2 regions of the Streptomyces sp. NPDC090442 genome follow, and region 2 is predicted to be linked to the other one. Evidence: riboswitches for the same ligand, from Rfam matches in the RefSeq annotation. Region 2 holds a riboswitch; the other holds the start of a gene.
The links. Region 2 has a riboswitch for S-adenosylmethionine ahead of ACIQU6_RS11845 (aminotransferase class V-fold PLP-dependent enzyme). Riboswitches for the same ligand answer to the same signal wherever they lie in the genome.
Positions count from the first base shown of each region.

Region 1: linked by a shared signal. The riboswitch ahead of thrC (threonine synthase) and the one ahead of ACIQU6_RS11845 (aminotransferase class V-fold PLP-dependent enzyme) in region 2 are both predicted to bind S-adenosylmethionine.

Region 1 is NZ_JBIVXW010000078.1:23,587-33,970, reverse strand. Features, by position in the region: gene ACIQU6_RS36885 (DUF998 domain-containing protein) at 1-1,069, opposite strand, end outside; gene groL (chaperonin GroEL) at 1,401-3,026, opposite strand; gene ACIQU6_RS36875 (cold-shock protein) at 3,483-3,686, opposite strand; gene ACIQU6_RS36870 (MoaD/ThiS family protein) at 4,150-4,428, opposite strand; gene thrC (threonine synthase) at 4,482-5,759, opposite strand; SAM riboswitch class I at 5,777-5,932, opposite strand; gene ACIQU6_RS36860 (glucosyl-3-phosphoglycerate synthase) at 6,108-7,067, shown strand; gene ACIQU6_RS36855 (trehalose-6-phosphate synthase) at 7,117-8,622, shown strand; gene ACIQU6_RS36850 (cytochrome c oxidase assembly protein) at 8,774-9,772, shown strand; gene ACIQU6_RS36845 (hypothetical protein) at 9,857-10,384, shown strand, end outside.
Region 2 is NZ_JBIVXW010000012.1:147,747-158,130, reverse strand. Features, by position in the region: gene ACIQU6_RS11845 (aminotransferase class V-fold PLP-dependent enzyme) at 1-892, opposite strand, end outside; SAM riboswitch class IV at 1,091-1,208, opposite strand; gene trpD (anthranilate phosphoribosyltransferase) at 1,294-2,358, opposite strand; gene ACIQU6_RS11835 (ubiquinol-cytochrome c reductase cytochrome b subunit) at 2,500-4,137, opposite strand; gene ACIQU6_RS11830 (Rieske 2Fe-2S domain-containing protein) at 4,134-5,177, opposite strand; gene ACIQU6_RS11825 (c-type cytochrome) at 5,174-5,983, opposite strand; gene ACIQU6_RS11820 (heme-copper oxidase subunit III) at 6,061-6,681, opposite strand; gene ACIQU6_RS11815 (hypothetical protein) at 6,966-7,379, shown strand; gene ACIQU6_RS11810 (Ig-like domain-containing protein) at 7,407-8,684, opposite strand; gene ACIQU6_RS11805 (cytochrome c oxidase subunit 4) at 8,816-9,214, opposite strand; gene ctaD (cytochrome c oxidase subunit I) at 9,211-10,384, opposite strand, start outside.

The DNA.
Region 1 (10,384 bases), on a different contig from region 2:
GTCCACGCTCGCCGCCAGGGAGTTCACCCTCCGACCCGAGAGACGCGCCCCCGCGCCCAAGCGGTGCGCTCCCCCGCCCGAGAAGCCCCCCGTCAAGTCCCCCTTTTCCCCCAGGGAGTTCACCCCCGCGCCCATGAGAACCGCTCTCCCGCTCAGGAAGCGCGCCTTCCCCGCCGAGAGAACCGCCCTCCCGTCCAGCAAGCACCCCCTCCCCGCCAAGGCGACCGCTCTCCGGCCCGGGAAGCGCGCCGCCCTCTTCACCAAGCTCGCTCACCCGCCCCAGGGGTTCGCTCCGGCAGGCGCGCCGGAGTCCTTCCACGTACCGCTCCCAGCGGCCGTCCCAGTGACCGGCCCAGCGCCGACGCCGGCGCGCCGAGCGCCCCAACTCCGCGGCCAGCAGGGCGAACCACACGCCCACCAGCATCAGATGGACGCGCTGCGGTACGCCGTGCCAACCGGGGTGGCCCAGGAGCGGACCGACGGTGAGGATCGCGGCGGGCATGGCCACGGCCAGGACGCGCGGCCCCCAGCGGCGGACCAACGGCATCGGTGGCCGCTGCACCGCGGCCGCGCGGCTCAGGCACGCCATCGAGGCGAAGAGGAAGAAGTGGGCGAAGGCGCTGGTGGCGGTGTGCCAGGGATGGACGGGCTCGCAGCCGGGCTCTAGCGAGGGGGCGCAGGTCATCGGGAGCAGCACGTCGGCCAGCGAGGAGAGGCCGAGGCCGGCCAGCGCGAGCCAGCCCGCGCGGGCCCAACGGCCGTGCCCGGCGGGCGTGCTGCGGGCGAGCAGGGCTCCCGCGATGACGAGGAGCGCGCAACCGCTCTCCAGGGCGCCGAAGAGGACCCGGAACCGCTGGTCGGCGGCGTAGAGCTCGCTGACGTAGGAGTGGCGGGGGTCGAGGCCGGTGGGGAGCCGGAACTCCAGCAGCCACCAGTTGTAGAGCAGGGCGGCGGCGCCGAAGAGGACGGCTGCCGTCGCCTCCCGGCCGGCGTAGTGGGTGGTGGGCGCGACCACGGGCTCGTAGGCGGTGCGGTCACCGGTCCGCGTGGGGTTCGGGACGTTCGGCACGGGCGGTCCTGTTCCGGGTGGGGGGCGGGGGCCTAGTGCGAAGGTTCTCCCCGGCATGGCCCTCCACGTAGGAGCGCCGGGTGGAGGCGCGCCGAGCCGCCACCCGTCAGGCCGAACCGATCCCCTGAACGCGGTATCCGACCGTGTCCGTCCACATGTTTGACGCCTCGCCAGCGCACCGGCGGAGCGCGGCTGCCGTAAGGGCCGTCAGCCGTACGGCCCGAGGGGGCCGTTGGGCGCGGGCGTCGGATACAACGCCGCCGGGGCGGCACCCCCTTGGAAGGAGGTGCCGCCCCGGCGAACGGAACGGACGAGATCAACCAGAGGTCGATCAGAAGTCCATGTCACCGCCCGGCATGCCGCCCGGCGCGCCGGCAGCGGCGGCCTTCTCCGGCTTGTCGGCGATGACGGCCTCGGTGGTGAGGAACAGCGCCGCGATGGAGGCGGCGTTCTGCAGCGCGGAGCGCGTCACCTTGGCCGGGTCGATGATGCCCTCGGCGATCATGTCGACGTAGTCGCCGGTCGCGGCGTTCAGGCCGTGACCCGGGGTCAGGTTGCGCACCTTCTCCACGATGACGCCACCCTCAAGGCCGGCGTTCACGGAGATCTGCTTGAGCGGGGCCTCCAGGGCCAGCTTCACGGCGGCGGCACCGGTGGCCTCGTCGCCGTCCAGCTCCAGCTTCTCGAAGACCGAGGAAGCCTGCAGCAGGGCCACGCCACCACCGGCGACGATGCCCTCCTCGACGGCCGCCTTCGCGTTGCGAACGGCGTCCTCGATGCGGTGCTTGCGCTCCTTCAGCTCGACCTCGGTCGCGGCGCCGGCCTTGATGACGGCCACGCCGCCGGCCAGCTTCGCGAGGCGCTCCTGGAGCTTCTCGCGGTCGTAGTCCGAGTCGCTGTTCTCGATCTCGGCGCGGATCTGGTTGACCCGGCCCTGGACCTGCTCGCTGTCGCCGGCACCGTCGACGATGGTGGTCTCGTCCTTGGTGATGACGACCTTGCGGGCGCGGCCGAGCAGGTCGAGACCGGCGTTCTCCAGCTTGAGGCCGACCTCCTCGGAGATGACGGTGCCACCGGTGAGGATGGCGATGTCGCCGAGCATGGCCTTGCGGCGGTCACCGAAGCCGGGCGCCTTGACCGCGACGGACTTGAAGGTGCCGCGGATCTTGTTGACGACCAGGGTCGACAGGGCCTCGCCCTCGACGTCCTCGGCGATGATCAGCAGCGGCTTGCCGGACTGCATGACCTTCTCCAGGAGAGGCAGCAGGTCCTTCACGTTGCCGATCTTGGAGTTGACGATGAGGATGTACGGGTCCTCAAGCGCCGCCTCCATGCGCTCCATGTCGGTCGCGAAGTACGCCGAGATGTAGCCCTTGTCGAAGCGCATACCCTCGGTGAGCTCCAGCTCCAGACCGAAGGTCTGGGACTCCTCGACGGTGATGACGCCTTCCTTGCCGACCTTGTCCATGGCCTCGGCGATCAGCTCGCCGATCTGCGGGTCGGCGGCGGAGATGGACGCGGTGGAGGCGATCTGCTCCTTGGTCTCGATCTCCTTGGCCTGGTCGAGCAGCGCACCGGAGACGGCCTCGACGGCCTTCTCGATGCCGCGCTTCAGGGCCATCGGGTTGGCACCGGCGGCGACGTTGCGCAGGCCCTCGCGGACCAGCGCCTGGGCCAGGACGGTCGCGGTCGTCGTGCCGTCACCGGCGACGTCGTCCGTCTTCTTCGCGACCTCCTTGACCAGCTCGGCGCCGATCTTCTCGTACGGGTCCTCCAGCTCGATCTCCTTGGCGATGGACACACCATCGTTGGTGATCGTGGGGGCGCCCCACTTCTTCTCAAGGACGACGTTGCGGCCCTTGGGGCCGAGGGTGACCTTGACGGCGTCGGCGAGCTGGTTCATACCGCGCTCAAGGCCGCGCCGCGCCTCCTCGTCGAACGCGATGATCTTGGCCATGTGAAGTGGTCCCTCCGGACTGATGGGGGTACCCCCGACTCGAACCAAGCCGAGCTTGGGGGAGGAAGCTCCGGACCGTGCTGGCGCCCGCGACGGACGGCCTGCATGCCGTGCGGTTCCTTGCCCCACCCGGCGTGCGGGCCTCACCGACCCGGTCCACATTCAGCACTCTCACGAGGAGAGTGCTAACGCAATGATTAGCACTCGCACCCATCGAGTGCAAGCGGCATCCGAGATGTCTCCCCCGGGGATGAGGGTCGGGCGACGGGTGGACGCGGGCGCCCGACCGGTGGCCACCCGGCTCGCGGGGCCACCTCTGCCACCGTGCGCGCGCCCCGCGCGCCCGCGTAACACGGCGGGACGGGTCCGAACTCCGGGCCCGGGAACAGCAGAAGGCCCGCAACCCCGTGCGCGGGGATGCGGGCCTTCCTCCCAACGATGCAGTCGGCCGCCGCCTCAGGCGGTGACCCGGACCATGTCCGCCTGTGGCCCCTTCTGGCCCTGCGAGATCTCGAACTCGACTCGCTGACCCTCCTCAAGGGTGCGGTACCCGTCCATCTGGATCGCGCTGTAGTGGACGAAAACATCCGCACCACCGTCGACCGCGATGAAGCCGTACCCCTTCTCCGCGTTGAACCACTTGACGGTGCCCTGAGCCATGCCTAACTCCCCTATTACTGGCCCTTGCGCAGGACCGCACTCCGCGGACCCGGGTCAGACCTCACCCCTGGGAATGGTCCGTGGGGTGTGCGCCGGAACGCGTCGACCGCCGCTGAATGTATCTGGACCGATGCCCAGCGCAACAGGTCAATCGGACGAGAATTCCGGAGTCGGAGAAACGGCCGTATGCGCTCAAATGCCGTTATTCCAGAGCAAGTCGGGCCAGGAATAAGCCACACAGGCGACAAATCGCGCACACAACTTGCGCACAAGTCACCGCGATCTCATATGCGTTCGGCATGCACGCGGAGATAAACGGAGGGGGATCGCCCCAATGGTATCCCCTTTCACCACACGGAATTGCCCCGTCCGTTTAGCACGGACGGGGCAATTTCCGGACACCGCCGGAACAGAGTTGGCGCAAATCCGATCTGCGCGCTCCGCACGGGGCGGTCGAGGGGCCTCAGCAGCCGCCGGCCACCGCGGGAATGATCGAGACGCCCGCGCCTTCCGGGGTCGGGGTCTGCAGGCCCTGTTCGAAGCGGACGTCGTCGTCGTTGACGTAGACGTTCACGAAGCGGCGGAGCTTGCCGGCGTCGTCGAGCACCCGGGCCGCGATGCCGGTGTGGTTCTTCTCCAGGTCGGCGATCACCTCGGAGAGGGTCGCGCCCTCGGCCGGGACCTCGGCCTGGCCGCCGGTGTACGTGCGCAGGATGGTGGGGATGCGGACGGTGACGCTCATGTTGCTGCCTCCAGGGCTGCGGGGAGAGTGGGTGCGGGAGGGGCGGGGCCGGCTCAGTCCGCCAGGCCGGCCGCGCGGAACGCGTCCAGGTCCGGGCGGATGGTGGCGGTGGGCCCGGCGGCGACGGCGTCGAGGGTCTTCAGCCCGTCGCCGGTGTTCAGCACCACCGTGGTCAACGACGGGTCCAGCACGCCGTTCTCGATCAGCTTCCTGGTCACGCCGACGGTCACGCCGCCCGCGGTCTCCGCGAAGATCCCCTCCGTACGGGCCAGCAGCTTGATGGCGTCCACGATCTGGGGGTCGGTGACGTCCTCGACGGCGCCGCCGGTGCGGCGCGCGATGTCCAGCACGTACGGGCCGTCGGCCGGGTTGCCGATCGCCAGCGACTTGGCGATGGTGTTCGGCTTCTGCGGCCTGACGACCTCGTGCCCGGCCTTGAAGGCGGCGGACACCGGCGAGCAGCCCTCGGCCTGCGCGCCGAAGATCTTGTACGGCTTGTCCTCGACCAAGCCGAGGGCGATCAGCTCCTTCAGCCCCTTGTCGATCTTGGTGAGCTGGGAGCCGGAGGCGATCGGGATGACCAGTTGGTCCGGCAGCCGCCAGCCCAACTGCTCGCAGATCTCGTACGCCAGGGTCTTGGAGCCCTCGCCGTAGTACGGGCGGAGGTTGACGTTGACGAAGCCCCAGCCCTCGCCCAGCGGGTCGCCGATGAGCTCGGAGCAGAAGCGGTTGACGTCGTCGTAGTTGCCCTCGATGGCGACCAGGTCACCGCCGTAGACCGCGGCCATCACGACCTTCCCGGGCTCCAGGTCGTGCGGGATGAAGACACAGGACTTCAGGCCCGCGCGGCGCGCGGCGGCGCCGACCGCGCCGGCCAGATTGCCGGTCGAGGAGCAGGACAGGGTGGTGAAGCCGAAGGCGCGGGCGGCCTCGACGGCGATCGCGACGACCCGGTCCTTGAAGGAGTGGGTCGGGTTGCCGGAGTCGTCCTTGACGTACAGGCCGCCGGTGACGCCCAGTTCGGCGGCGAGCCGGTCGGCCTTGACCAGCTTGGTGAAACCGGGGTTGAGGTTGGGCTTGTCGGCCACGTCGGTGGGGACGGGCAGCAGGGGGGCGTAACGCCAGATGTTGGCGGGACCGGACTCGATCCGCTTCCTCAGGCCCTCGGGGTCGCCGGTCGGCAGGTCGTAGGCGATCTCCAGCGGGCCGAAACACTCCTGGCACGCGAAGATCGGGCCGAGCGGGAAGCGCTGTGCGCACTCGCGGCAGGAGAGCGCGACGGCGGGGCCCAGGGCAACGGCGGGGGTGGGTTCGGTTGCTTGCACAGCCATGGAGGCGAGGCCCTTTCTCCTCATCTTCCTCACGGCGCATTTCGCCGCGAGACGGATTTGGCACCTTCCCTAGCCGGGAGCCTCGCGCGCGCACTGCTGGCGTGCGGCGGAGACCGGCTGGAGGGTTGCCGGGGCTTCAACGGGCCGTATCCCTCTGCCCCTCTGGATGAGCGCTATGGCGCTGGGCGGAGCCCAGGCGTTTGTCGCGCGGCGACCCCGACATGCGGGGCGCGTCCGCGTTGTTCAAGACTGTAACCGAAGCCACTGACCGTTGAGATAGTCGTCCGGTCCGCGAGATGGATCACATAACGGGCTCCCGTTCGGGGCCCACCGAGGAGAGTCGTAGACGTGCTGGAAGAAGTGGAGCGCTGGCTGGCCGGCCGCTCCTGGTCCGCCGCGGACCGCCCGTTGGAGCGGCTGCTGGAGGCCAAGCGCCAGACGGGCCAGACGGTCAGCGTGGTCCTGCCCGCGCTCGACGAGGAGGCGACGGTCGGCGCGATCGTCGCCGCGATCCGCGCCGACCTGATGACCGGGGAGGTGCCGCTGGTCGACGAGCTGGTGGTGCTGGACTCGGGCTCCACCGACCGCACCGCCGAGGTCGCCGCGGCGGCCGGCGCCCGGGTCGTCCACCGGGACAGCGTGCTGCCCCGGATTCCCGCGCTGCCCGGCAAGGGTGAGGTGCTCTGGCGCTCTCTGATGGTGACCGGCGGCGACATCGTCTGCTTCGTCGACGCCGACCTGCGGGAGTTCTCCGCCATCTTCGTCTCGGGGATCGTCGGGCCGCTGCTGACCGACCCGGACGTCCAGTTCGTCAAGGCGATGTACGACCGGCCGTTGGAGACCGGGCAGGGCCCGGCGCCGGGCCAGGGCGGGCGGGTCACCGAGCTGGTCGCCCGGCCACTGCTCAACCTCCACTGGCCCCAACTGGCCGGCTTCGTGCAGCCGCTGGGCGGGGAGTACGCGGCCCGGCGCTCGCTGCTGGAGCGGCTGCCGTTCCCGGTCGGCTACGGCGTGGAGCTGGGCCTGCTGGTGGACGCCCTGCACACCGTCGGGCTGGACGCCCTGGCCCAGGTGGACGTCGGGGTCCGCAAGCACCGCCACCAGGGCGGCCAGGCGCTCGGCCGGATGGCCGCCGCCATCTACCGCACCGCCCAACTCCGGCTGGCCCGCGGTCACTTGATCCGCCCCCGGCTGACCCAGTTCGACCGCGGGGAGAACGGTTTCGTGCCGCGGACGACCGCGGTGGACACCGAGGAGCGGCCGCCGATGGCGGAGATACCCGAATACGCGGAACGGCGGGCCGCCTGAGGGGCGGTCCGTACGTTTGCGCGGTTCCCCGACGGGTTAATGTCGCGACATGGTCTCCGAGACGGTCTCCGAGCGCAGTCCGGTCCAGCCAGGTGCCGAGGTCCTCGTCGCGTCCAACCGCGGACCCGTGTCGTACGCCCTGGGAGCGGGCGGTGAACTGACCGCCAAACGGGGCGGCGGGGGGTTGGTGTCCGGGCTCTCGGCCATCGGGCCGGAGACGGACGCGGTGTGGGTCTGTGCCGCGCTCGGGGACGGCGACCGGGAGGCGGTGCGGCGGACCGGCGGGCTGCTGGACGCCGCGGACACCGGCGGGCAGCGCGTGCGGATGCTCGACATCCCGGCGGAGGTGCACGCCGCGGCCTACAACGGCGTCGCCAACTCCGTGCTGTGGTTCGTCCACCACATGCTGTACCAGACGCCGCTGGAGCCGGCGTTCGACGCGGACTTCCGCGACCAGTGGGCGGCGTACGAGGCGTACAACGCGGCGTTCGCCGGCGCGCTCGCGGACTGCGCGGGGCCCGGGGCCGCGGTGCTGGTGCAGGACTACCACCTGGCGCTGGTGCCGGGGATGCTGCGCGAGGCCCGGCCGGACGTGCGGATCGCGCACTTCTCGCACACCCCGTGGGCGCCGCCGGAGTACTTCGCGATACTGCCCGACGACGTCCAACAGCGGCTGCTGCTCGGCATCTTGGGCGCCGACCGCGCCAACTTCCTGACCGAGCGCTGGGCGCGGGCGTTCGCCGCCTGCTGCGAGCGGGCACTGGGGCCGGACTGCACCGCGCACTGGCCGCGGCACGAGACGCCGAGCGTGGTCGCGGTGCCGTCGGAGGGCGAGGCACGCCGGACCCGGATCGGGGTCCACGGGCTGGGCGCGGACGCGGAGTTCCTGCGGGAGCGGTCCCGGCGGCCGGACGTCGAGGAGCGGATGGCGGCGCTGCGCGAGCAGATCGGCGGGACCGACCGGAAGACGATCGTCCGGGTGGACCGGACGGAGTTGTCCAAGAACATCGTGCGCGGGCTGCTGGCCTTCCGGCGGCTGCTGGCCGACCGGCCGGAGTGGCGGGAGCGGGTGGTGCACCTGGCGTTCGCCTACCCCTCGCGGCAGGACCTGGCCGTCTACCGCGACTACACCGCGCGGGTCGGCGCACTCGCCGAGGAGATCAACGCGGAATACGGGACGGCCACCTGGCGGCCGGTGGTGCTGCACGTCAAGGACGACTTCGCGCGGTCGCTGGCGGCGTACCGGCTGGCGGACGTGGCACTGGTCAACCCGATCCGGGACGGGATGAACCTGGTCGCCAAGGAGGTGCCGGTGGTCTCCGACGCGGGGTGCGCCCTGGTCCTCTCCCGGGAGGCCGGCGCCTGGGAGGAGCTGGGCGCGGACGCGCTCACGGTCAATCCCTACGACGTGGCGCAGACCGCGCGGGCGCTGCACACGGGGCTGACGATGCCGGCCGAGGAGCGGGCCGCGCGCTGCGCCCGGTTGGTCGCCGCGGCGACGGCGCTGCCGCCCGCGCGGTGGTTCCTGGACCAGCTGCGGGCACTGGGCGAGTGACCGCCGGCCGCCCGGGAGGGGTGCCCCGCCGGTAGATCGTCAGCGGGCGGGGCTAGCGTGGTGGGCCGTGACAGTTTCCCCCCTTGCGGCGGCCGCGACCACGACGCTCGTCCCGGCCGCGGGCCCGCCCGCGCAGAGCCTCGCGGCCGGGCTGCCGGAGCTCACCGCCGGGCGGCTGCTCGGCACCTGGCAGCCCGATCCGTACGCCCTGGTCCTGATCGTCGTCCTGGGTGGTCTGTACGCCTGGGGCGTGGCGCGGCTGGCCCGGCGCGGGGAGCGCTGGCCGGTGGCCCGGGTGGTGGCGTTCGCCGGGCTGGGGCTGGGCGCGATCGCGGTGGCCACCATGTCGGGGCTGGCGGTCTACGACCACGAGCTGTTCTGGCCGGCCGCGGTGCAGAACATCGTGCTGGACCTGATCGCGCCGCTCGGCCTGGCGCTGGGCGACCCGTTGTCCCTGGCGCTCAAGGCGCTGCCGCCGGAGCGGCGCGCGGCCCGTTGGCTGCGCGCGACGGTCTCCGGCCGCCTGCTCCGCTTCCTGACCTTCCCACTGGTCAGCACGGTGCTGGTGCTCTCCTCCGAGCTGGCGATCTACTTCACCCCGTACTTCCCCACGGCGCTGCGGCACGGCCCGGTGCACGAGCTGATGTACCTCCAACTGCTGGTGGTCGGCAGCCTCTTCGTGCTGCCGATGCTCACCCGGGAGGAGCTGCTGCCGTCGTGGTGCAGCCACCCGGTGCGGGCGCTGCTGGTGTTGGTGGACGGACTGGTGGACGCGGTGCCGGGGATCGTGGTGATGACCAGCGGGACGCTGGTCGCGGGGGGCTGGTACGCCAGCCAGCACCGGCCGTGGGACCCGAGCCTCCAGCAGGACCAGATGATCGGCGGTGGGCTGATGCTGACCATCGCGGAGCTGGTCGGACTGCCGTTCATGATCGCGGTGTTCGCGGAGTGGGTGCGCGACGAGCGGCGCAGGACGACGGCGTTGGACGCCCGGCTGGACCGGGAGCTGGCGGTGGCCGGACCGGCGGCGACGGCCCCGGCGACGGCGGCCGCGGTACCGGAAGCGGAGGCTCCGCAGCCGGAGTTGACCCGGCCGTGGTGGGAGACCGATCAGGGCGAGGTCGGGGCGCGGTTCCGCGGGGAGCGCTAGCCGGCGGGCGCGTCCGCCCCGCGGGTGCTCCCGCACGCGCCCGTGCCGAGGCTGGAACGGGCGGAAGCGGGGTAGTCCTTGTCCATGGCTCTCAGCGCACGGTCATGTTCCGCCCGGTGGGCCGCAGTTGCGGCGGCCACCCTCCTGGCGACCACGGTCGCCGGGTGTTCGTCCGGGAAGAGCAGCACCGACTCCAAGGGCGGCAGTTCCGCCTCCGCCTCGTCCTCCGCGTCCGCGCCGTCCGGGGCGATACCGGTCGGCCCCGGGCCGCAGTCCGCGTACACGGTGCAGCAGCAGCCGGCGCCCGGTAGCTGCCACGTCCACTACACGGCCGACAAGCAGCCGCTGCCCGACCCCAAGTGCACGCCCGGGGCGACCAGTCCGAAGGTGACCCCGCAGACGCTGAAGTCAACGATCTGCAAGAGCGGTTACACCAAGGGCATCCGGCCGCCGGTGAGCATCACCAACCGGGAGAAGACCGCCAACGCCAAGTCGTACGGCTACACCGGCTCGTTGCACGACGCCGAGTACGACCACCTCGTCAGCCTCCAGTTGGGCGGCGACCCCAACGACCCGCGCAACCTCTGGGTCGAGCCGCCGTCCCCGGGGCAC
Region 2 (10,384 bases):
CGATGGCGTAGGCGCCGATGACGTTGGGGGAACCTGCCTCGTGCCGGGCGGCGGTGGTGTGCCACTCGACGTCCACCCCGCCGTCGGCGCGCCGGGCCACCTTGCGGCTGGCGCCGCCGCCGGCCAGGTACGGATCGGCGTCCTGGAGCCAGTCGGCGCGGCCGGCCAACACCCCGGCGCCGAACGGCGCGTACAGCTTGTGGCCGGAGAACGCGACCCAGTCGACGTCGAGTTCGCCGAGGTCCACCGGGTGGTGCGGGGCGAGTTGGGCCGCGTCCAGCACGATCCGGGCGCCGTGGGCGTGCGCGGCGGCCGCCAACTCCCGTACCGGCCACAGCTCCCCGGTCACGTTCGAGGCGCCGGTGACGCACACCAGCGCGGGGCCGTACGGCTCGCGGGCGGCCAGCGCCCTCTCCAGGGCGTCCACCGCCTGCCGCGGGGTGCGCGGCGCGTTGAGGTAGGTCACGGCCAGGTCCGCGCGGCGCTCCCAGGGCAGCAGCGAGGCATGGTGCTCGGTCTCGAAGACGAACACCCGGGTGCCCTGCGGCAGCGCGGCGGCCAGCAGGTTCAGCGAGTCGGTGGTGGAACGGGTGAAGACGAGCTGGTCGTCGGGGCGGCAGCCGAGGAAGTCGGCGACCGTCTTGCGGCTGTTCTCGAAGAGATCGGTGGAGAGTTGGGAGAGGTAGCCGGCGCCGCGGTGGACGCTGCCGTAGTACGGCGCGTAGCCGGCCACGTCGTCCCAGACCCGCTGGAGCGCGGGGGCGCTGGCGGCGTAGTCCAGCGCGGCGTAACCGGCCTCGCCGCCGGTCACCAGCGGGACGGTGACATCCCGTCCCAGCACGGGCAGCGGGGCACAGACGGCGCGGTCGGCGGCAGCGGCGGAAACAGACATGGCGAACTCCCGTGAGAGGTAAGCGAATTCACCGCGGTGGGGGCGTCCTCGGGGGCCCGGGGGGCGCGGAGGAACGGCCGACACGGCACTGCGGTGTGAAAGAAGAAGAGCTGAAGGGCGCGGGAACGGGGCCGACGGCCCTAGCGCATTCGCTGCATCACGGGGGGGCTCCCTCGGGGACCAGGATCCCTGGCGAGGGATCCGCGCTTGCCGCAGACCTCGCTGCCTGCGGCCTGGTCATCACCCGGGGCACCCCGCCACGGAAGGAGGGTTGCCGGACAGCGGGCCGGGGCCTGTGTCGCTGTCACTCGTGACCTGGGCATGAATCATGCCACACGATCTTCGGTGCGCAAGCCCCGGTCCGCATTCCGGACCGGGACCTGCGTCACATCCGCCGGCCGTCAGGCGTTGCTGGCCGCCGCCCAGCGCTCCAGGGTCCGCTTGGCCGCCCCGGAGTCGAGGGACTCGGCGGCCCTGCCGAGGCCGTCCCGGATCCGCTCGGTCAGCGGGGCGCCGGACGGCTCCAACGCGGCCAGCGCCGCCGCCGCGTTGAGCAACACCGCCTCCCGCACCGGGCCGGTCTCGCCGTCCAGCAGCCGGCGGGCGACCTCCGCGTTGTACGACGCGTCCGCGCCGCGCAGCGCAGCCACCGGCACCAGGTCGATGCCGACGTCCCGGGGGTCGAACGGCTCCTCGCGGACCGTGCCGTCGCGCACGATCCACACCCGGGAGGTGGCGGTGGTGGTCAGCTCGTCCAGCCCGTCGTCGCCGCGGAAGACCAGCGCGGAGGAGCCACGCTCGGCGAGCACCCCGGCCAGGATCGGCGCCATCCGGGCGTCCGCGACGCCGGTGGCCTGGGCCTTGACCCGGGCGGGGTTGGTCAGCGGGCCCAGCACGTTGAAGGTCGTGCGGATGCCCAACTGGCCGCGGGCGGCCGCCACATGGCGCAGTGCGGGGTGGAACTTGGCCGCGAAGCAGAAGGTGATGCCGGCCTCCTCGGCGACCTCCACGACCCGGCGCGGGCTCAGGTCCAGATTGACGCCCAGCTTCTCCAGCACGTCGGAGGCGCCGCTGGCCGAGGACGCGGCGCGGCTGCCGTGCTTGACGACCTTGGCGCCGGTGCCGGCGACCACGATCGCCGACATGGTGGAGATGTTGACGGTCTTCGCCCCGTCGCCACCGGTGCCGACGATGTCGACGCTGGGGCCGGGCACGTCGATCAGGCTGGCGTGCGCGTACATCGTCCGCACCAGGCCGGAGATCTCCGCGACCGTCTCGCCCTTGGCGCGCAGCGCGACCGCGAAGCCGGCGATCTGCGCGTCGGTGGCCTGACCGCGCATGATCCGGTCCATGACCCAGGCGGTGTCGTCCGCGGTGAGGTCCTGGCCGTCGAGGAGGGTGTTCAGCACGACCGGCCAGGAGCGGTCCGCCACGCTGCCGCCGCCCGCCGGGGTCACAACGTTCATGGTCCACGCTCCTGGTTCGTCTCTCGCCTGTGTCGTCACCCTATCGACCTCCGCGGACGCCGAAGGGCCCCGTCCACAGGAATGGACGGGGCCCTCTGGGTGGCGTACTACCAGCGGTGCGCGCGGGGGCGCCCGCGGGGATCAGTGGTGGCCGTGGCCGCTGGTGATCTCCTTGTACTCCTCGACGGTCGGCTTGGCGATGACGTTGTCCTCGCCGTAGTAGCCCTTGGAAAGCTTGGCGCGCAGCTTCTGCGTGCGCTTGAGCTTGCGCCGAACGCCGTTCTCGTCGACCTCCGGACCGAGTTCGAGCGGCTCGGGCTGCTCGTGCTGGGTCAGGAAGTGGAGCTGCTCCTGGTTGAGCGGCTCGTGGACCTCGATGAACTCACCGTGCGGCAGGCGCTTGATGATGCCGGACTCGCGCCCGTGCAGCACCTTGTCCTTGTCGCGGCGCTGGAGGCCCAGGCAGATCCGCTTGGTGGCGATGAAGGCCAGCACCGGCCCGACGAAGAACGCGATCCGGACGAACCAGGTGATCGCATTGATCGACAGGTGGAAGTGCGTCGCCCACAGGTCGTTGCCGCCACCGATCAGCATCACGAAGTACGCGACGAGCCAGGCCACACCGAAGCCGGTGCGGGTCGGGGTGTTGCGCGGGCGGTCCAGGATGTGGTGCTCGCGCTTGTCGCCGCGGACCCAGGACTCGATGAACGGGTAGACCGCGATGGCGACCAGGACCAACGGGAAGATCAGGATCGGGATCAGCACACCGAAGTTGATGGTGTGGCCCCAGAAGTTCCACTCCCAGCCCGGCATGACACGCACCAGGCCCTCGGCGAAGCCCATGTACCAGTCCGGCTGCGCACCGGTGGACACCTGGTCCGGCCGGTACGGGCCGATGGCCCACACGGGGTTGATGCTGGCGACCGCGGCGATCACCGAGATCACACCGAAGACCAGGAAGAAGAAGCCTCCGGCCTTGGCCATGTAGACCGGCAGCAGCGGCATGCCGACCACGTTGTTGTTGGTCTTGCCGGCACCCGGGAACTGCGTGTGCTTGTGGTAGAAGACCAGGATCAGGTGCGCCACCAGCAGGCCGAGCATGATGCCCGGCAGCAGCAGCACGTGGACCGCGAAGAACCGCGGGATGATGTCGTGCCCGGGGAACTCGCCGCCGAAGATGAACATCTGCAGGTACGAGCCGACCAGCGGCATCGCCAGGATGACGCCCTCGATGAAGCGGACACCGGTGCCGGAGAGCAGGTCGTCCGGGAGCGAGTAACCGGTGAAGCCGGTGAACATGCCCAGGACGAACAGCAGGAAGCCGAACAGCCAGTTGACCTCACGCGGCTTGCGGAACGCACCGGTGAAGAACACCCGCATCATGTGGACCATCATCGCGGCCAGGAAGACCAGCGCCGCCCAGTGGTGGATCTGCCGGATCAGCAGACCACCGCGCACGTCGAAGCTGATGTTCAGCGTCGACTCGAAGGCCTGGGTCATCTTGATCCCGTGCATCGGCACGTAGGACCCGTGGTAGGTGACCTCGGCCATGCTCGGGTGGAAGAACAGCGTCAGGTAGACACCGGTCAGGATGATGATGATGAAGCTGTAGAGCGCGACCTCACCCAACATGAAGGACCAGTGGTCCGGGAAGATCTTGCGCATGTTGGACTTCGCCAGGCTGTAGATGCCCAGCCGGCCGTCGGCCCAGTCGGCGATCCGCTCGCCCCGCGGCGCCTGGCCACGGCGCGTGGTGGTCGCGGTTGTCTCGTTACTCATCCGCGCTCCCAGAAGCTCGGGCCGACGGGCTCCGCGAAGTCGCTTACGGCTTCGAGATAGCCGTCCTTCACCGTGATGTGCAGCTGCGGCAGGGCGTGACCGGCCGGGCCGAAGATCACGCGGCCACCGTCGGAGAGGTCGAAGGTCGACTGGTGGCAGGGGCACAGCACGTGGTGCGTCTGCTGCTCGTACAGGGAGATCGGGCAACCCACGTGGGTGCAGATCTTCGAGTACGCCACGATGCCCTCGTGCGACCAGGCCAGCTCCTGCTTGTCCTTGATGTTCTGCGGCTGGATCCGCACGAGCATCAGGGCGTCCTTGGCGATCTTGTTGGCGAAGTCCTCGTCGCTCTCCTCCAGGCCCTGGGGCTTGGCGAACGTGAGGGAGCCGACCGCGATGTCCTCGGGACGCAGCGGGAGGTTGGTCGACTGGTTGACCAGGCGGACGCCCTTCTTCCAGCCGGTGGTCCGCAGCTTCTTCTCGGGCAGCGGACCGAGGTCACGCAGCAGCACGACGCCGGAGAGCGGCACCAGGGCCATCGCACCGAACATCGTGTTGCGGATCAGCTTGCGCCGACCGAGCTGCGACTCCTTGGCACCCTCCGCGAAGTCCGCCAGGACCTTCGCCTTGACGTCGGGGGTGGCCTCGATCGGGTGCCGCTCCTGCGCCACCTCCTCGTCCGACATCAGCGTGCGGGCCCAGTGGACCGCGCCGGCGCCGATGCAGAAGAGCGCCACACCCAGCGTCAGGCCGAGCGCGAAGTTCAGCCCGCTGATGTGCCCCAGCGGGAAGATGTAGACGATCTTGTCGATCGGGATGGCCACGTACGACGCGATGAACGCGACGGTGGCGAGCATGGACACCATGAAGAGGAAGGCGACGGTGCGCTCGGAGCGCTTGGCGGCCTGCTCATCGATGTCCTGGACGCGGTGCTCGTGGGGCGGCAGCCCGGGGTCGGCGAAGGGGTTGTCCGCCTTCCCTACCGCGCCCTCGTGAGTCGTCTCCCGCTCACTGGGAAGGTTTTCTTCTGTCTCACTCATGACTTCTTGGCCTTCGTAGTCCGGGCTGCGACCCAGATGGCGACCGCGACACACGCACCCAGCCCGAAGATGTAGCCGAAGAGACCTTCGGTCACCGGGCCCAGACCACCGAGTTCCATACCGCCCGGGGTCGCGGTCTTGTCGCCGTTGACGGCGCCGAGGTACGCGACGATGTCCTTCTTGTTCTGCGGGCTCAGCGTGCCGTCACCGAAGGAGGGCATGTTCTGCGGGCCCGTCTGCATGGCCTCGTAGATGTGCTTCGGGTCCACGCCTTCCAGCGTCGGTGCGAACTTGCCGTTGGTGAGGGCACCGCCCTTACCGGTGAAGTTGTGGCACTGCGCGCAGTTGGTGCGGAACAGCTCGCCGCCCTTGGCGACGTCGGCGCCCTCCGCGCTGTACTGCGTCTTGTCGGGCACGGACGGGCCCGGGCCCAGCGACGCGACGTAGGCCGCGAGCTGGTCGATCTGCGCGTTGGTGTAGATGTTCTTCTTCCGCGGCACCTGGGCGCCGGGCTGCTGGGCCGGCATACGGCCGGTGCCCACCTGGAAGTCGACGGCGGCGGCGCCCACGCCGACCAGGCTCGGGCCGTCGGAGCTGCCCTGACCGCCGGTGCCGTGGCAGCTTGCGCAGCCCACGGCGAAGAGCTTCTTGCCCTCCTTGATGGCAAGAGACTGGGCGGTGTCATCGGCTTGAGCCTTGTCCGCCGGCGCGAACGCGGCGTACAGCCCCCCAGTGACCGCCAGCGCGAAGAGTAGGACGACGAGCGCCGCCAGCGGATGGCGCCGTCGTGCGGAGAGCTTTTTCACGGATTACCCCGGTGTCAGGATCTTCTGCGTCGATGCTTTGGCTATGTCTGTCCGATATACGAGTCCGGCCGGACCTGTTACCGGATCAAGTAGATCGTGGCGAAGAGGCCGATCCAGACGACATCGACGAAGTGCCAGTAGTAGGACACGACGATGGCCGCGGTGGCCTGTGTGTGGGTGAACCTCTTGGCCGCGTACGTCCTGCCCAGGACCAGCAGGAAGGCGATCAGACCGCCCGTCACGTGCAGTCCGTGGAAACCGGTGGTCAGGTAGAACACCGAGCCGTACGGGCCGGACGAGAGCGAGAGGCCCTCGTGCTTGACCAGATCGGTGTACTCGAAGACCTGACCGCCGATGAAGATGGCACCCATGATGAAGGTGACCACGAACCACGCGCGCAGCTTCTTGACGTCGCCGCGCTCGGCGGCGAAAACGCCGAGCTGACACGTCAGCGAGCTGAGCACCAGGATCGTGGTGTTGGTCGCGGAGAACGGGAGATTGAGCGCATCGGCGGATTGCTTCCAATACGCCTCGCCCGTTACGGACCGGAGGGTGAAGTACATCGCGAAGAGGGCCGCGAAGAACATCAGCTCGGAACTCAGCCAGATGATGGTTCCGACGCTGGTGAGGTTCGGCCGATTGACCGACGGGTGCGCGTGCCCGGTATCTACTGTCGTTGCTGTCGCCACGACCGACATTATGTCGGTCGCTTATCCCGCCCTCACTCCGGGGGGTGCCGTTCGGTGTGTCAAGGCCCTATGGCCTGCTCGTTCGAAGCGTCCCGACAGTCGCCCGATGGGGGGAAGCGCGCGGTGCCGAGCGGCCGTCGGCCCCTGGAAAACCCGGTCCTGACGGGGCGTCGGCCGCCAACGGAGGCCGTACGGCCTCTCCTATCGGGGCCCGGTCCGGGAGTAGCATCGCGCAACGGTTTGATCCAAAAGCCGTGCCGCTACGTAGATGCCGCGACAAAGGTGGAGGAACGATGCAGGCGACTGCCACGGTGCTGGTCTACAGCGACAACGCCAACACCCGCGAGCAGGTCCGGCTGGCGGCCGGACGGCGCCCGGCCCCCGACGCCCCGCAGATCGAGATCCTGGAGTGCGCGACCGCCCCGGCCGTCCTGGAAGCCCTGGAGCAGGGCGGCATCGACGTCTGCGTGTTGGACGGCGAGACCGCGCCGGCGGGCGGCATGGGCGTCTGCCGGCAGATCAAGGACGAGGTCTTCCAGTGCCCGCCGGTGCTGCTGCTGATCGGCCGCCCCCAGGACGCCTGGTTGGCCACCTGGAGCCGCGCGGACGCCGCGGTGACCCATCCGTTGGACCCGGTGGCGTTCGCCGACGCACTGGCCGGTCTGCTGCGCCGACGGAGCCTCACCCAGGACGTGGTGCCGGCCTGAGGGCCCTGAGCGGTCGCTGAGCGGCCCTCAGACCTGCGGACGCAGCCGGGCGTCGGCGGCGGGATTCTGCTCGCGCTCGGCCGCGCCTGTGGTCATGGGGGCCTTGCTCTTGAGCGCGCTGCCGGCCCGCCAGTCCTTCCAGGGCATGTTCCAGTCGCCGAAGCCGTTGTCGAACGGCGTCATGGTGTCGCCGCTGCTGTTGACGACCTTGACGACGTCGCCGACCCGGACGGTGTTGAAGAACCACTGGGCGTTGCCGGTGGACATGCCGGTGCAGCCATGGCTGACGTTGGCGGCGCCCTGGGAGCCGACCGACCAGGGGGCGGCGTGCACGTACTCGCCGCTCCAGGTGACCCGGGTCGCCCAGTAGACCGGCAGGTCGTAGGAGTCCGAACTCCCCTCGGCGATACCGACGGTGGCGCTGCGCATCCGCACGAAGCTCTCCTTGCCGAGCACGACCTTGACGCCGTTGCGGGTGGAGAAGCCCGGCTTGCCGGTGGTGACCGGGATGGTGTTGATGACCTTGCCGTTGCGCGTCACCGTCATCTGGTGCGCGCCGGCGTCGGTGACCGCCTCGACCCGGTCACCGGTGGTGAGCCGAACGGGCTTTGCGGGGCCGCCGTAGAGGCCACCGGTGATCTTCAGGCCGTCGAGGTTGCTGTGCACGGCGACGGTGGCGTGGGCCGGCCAGTAGTCCTTGGGGCGGAAGTGCAGCTTCTTGTTGTCCACCCAGTACCAGGCGCCCTCCACACGGGGCGAGGAGTCGACCTTCAGGGCGCTCTCGACGACGGCCCGGGCCTTGGGGTCGGTGACCGGCTTGCTCAGCTCGGCGGTGACCGGCTCGCCGACGCCGTACTCCCCGCTCTGCGGGCCGAACTTGACGGTCAGCCGGTCGCCGACTTCCTTGGTGTTGACCACCAGGGTCTTGCGGCCCGGGGTGCCGTCCTCCTCCTCGGTGCTGACCTGCACCGTGTAGCGGGTGCCGGCAGCCAGCGGCACGGTGGTGCGCCAGTGCCGTCCGTCGGCGCTCAGTTCGCCGCGTACGTAGCGGCCGGTGACATCGGTGGCGGTGACGTCCGTGATCCGGGAGTCGTCCCCCTTGAGGGAGACCTCAAGCGGCTTGTCGGGGTCCGCCTTCTGCTTGCCGTCCGTCGGGGTGTTCGCCGATATCTGGTCGGACGCGTCGTAGGGGTTGGCCGAGAGGGTTTCCGACGACGAGCCCCCGCACGCGGTGGTGCTCACCGCGAGGGGCACGAGCAGGAGGCCGCAGCTCAGCACCTTCCGGGTTCGAGGTCTGTGACTCATGCCCCAAACGTAGGAAGAATCCCCCTTGGTGGCGCGCTGGAGGACTGCAAACGGGTCGGTCCCGGACACCTGTTGGGGTGTCCGGGACCGACCCGTGCGGCGTGTCTGCCGCGCTTCTCGCCTGGTGTGTACTACTGGGTGCGGTTCTCGCCGCGGTAGTACTCGAAGACCCAGCCGAAGAGGGCCGCGAGGATCACCGGCAGGGAGAAGTACAGCAGCCAGAAGCCGAAGACCACGCCCAGGAAGGCGAGCGCGCCGCCGACGCCCAGGAAGAGCGGCTGCCAGCTGTGCGGGCTGAAGAAGCCCAGTTCACCGGCGTCGTCGGCGACCTCGGCGTCCTCGTTGTCCTGTGCGCCCGCGTCGACCCGCCGGGCCGTGAAGGCCAGGTAGTAGCCGACCATGATGCACAGGCCGAACGCCAGGAAGAGCGCCGTGGTACCGGCCGGCTCCTTCGACCACACGCCGTAGACGACCGCCATGGCGAGGATGAAGACGCTCAGCCAGATGAACATCTTGCCCTGGATCTTCACTTGCCCGCCTCCTTGCCGCCGGCCAGCGCCTTGTCACCCTCGCGACCGTTGTGCAGCGCGTCGAGCGCCGCGATCTCGGGGTGGTGCAGGTCGAACGCCGGGGATTCGGAACGGATCCGCGGCAGGGTGAGGAAGTTGTGCCGCGGCGGCGGGCAGGAGGTCGCCCACTCCAGCGAACGGCCGTAGCCCCAGGGGTCGTCCACCTCGATCTTCTCGCCGTACTTGGCGGTCTTCCAGACGTTGTAGAAGAACGGGAGGATCGACATGCCGAGCAGGAACGAGCTGATCGTGGAGATGGTGTTCAGCGTCGTGAAGCCGTCGGCGGCGAGGTAGTCCGCGTAGCGGCGGGGCATGCCCTCGGCGCCCAGCCAGTGCTGGACCAGGAACGTGCCGTGGAAGCCGATGAACAGCGTCCAGAACGTGATCTTGCCGAGGCGCTCGTCGAGCATCTTGCCGGTGAACTTCGGCCACCAGAAGTGGAATCCGGCGAACATCGCGAAGACGACGGTGCCGAAGACCACGTAGTGGAAGTGGGCCACCACGAAGTACGAGTCGGAGATGTGGAAGTCCATCGGGGGCGACGCCAGGATGACGCCGGTCAGACCACCGAAGGTGAAGGTGATCAGGAAGCCGATGGCCCAGAGCATCGGCGTCTCGAAGGAGAGCGAGCCCTTCCACATCGTGCCGATCCAGTTGAAGAACTTCACGCCGGTCGGCACGGCGATGAGGAACGTCATGAAGGAGAAGAACGGGAGCAATACGCCGCCCGTCACATACATGTGGTGCGCCCACACCGTCACCGAAAGGCCGGCGATGGAAATCGTCGCGGCGATCAGGCCGATGTAACCGAACATCGGCTTCCGGGAGAAGACCGGAATGACCTCGGAAATGATGCCGAAGAACGGTAGGGCAATGATGTACACCTCTGGATGGCCGAAGAACCAGAAGAGGTGTTGCCAGAGCAGTGCGCCGCCATTGGCCGCGTCGAATACGTGGGCACCGAATTTACGGTCCGCCTCCAGGGCGAACAGCGCGGCGGCCAGCACCGGGAAGGCGAGCAGGACCAGCACACCGGTCAGCAGCACGTTCCAGGTGAAGATCGGCATCCGGAACATCGTCATGCCGGGGGCGCGCATGCAGATGATGGTGGTGATGAAGTTGACCGAGCCG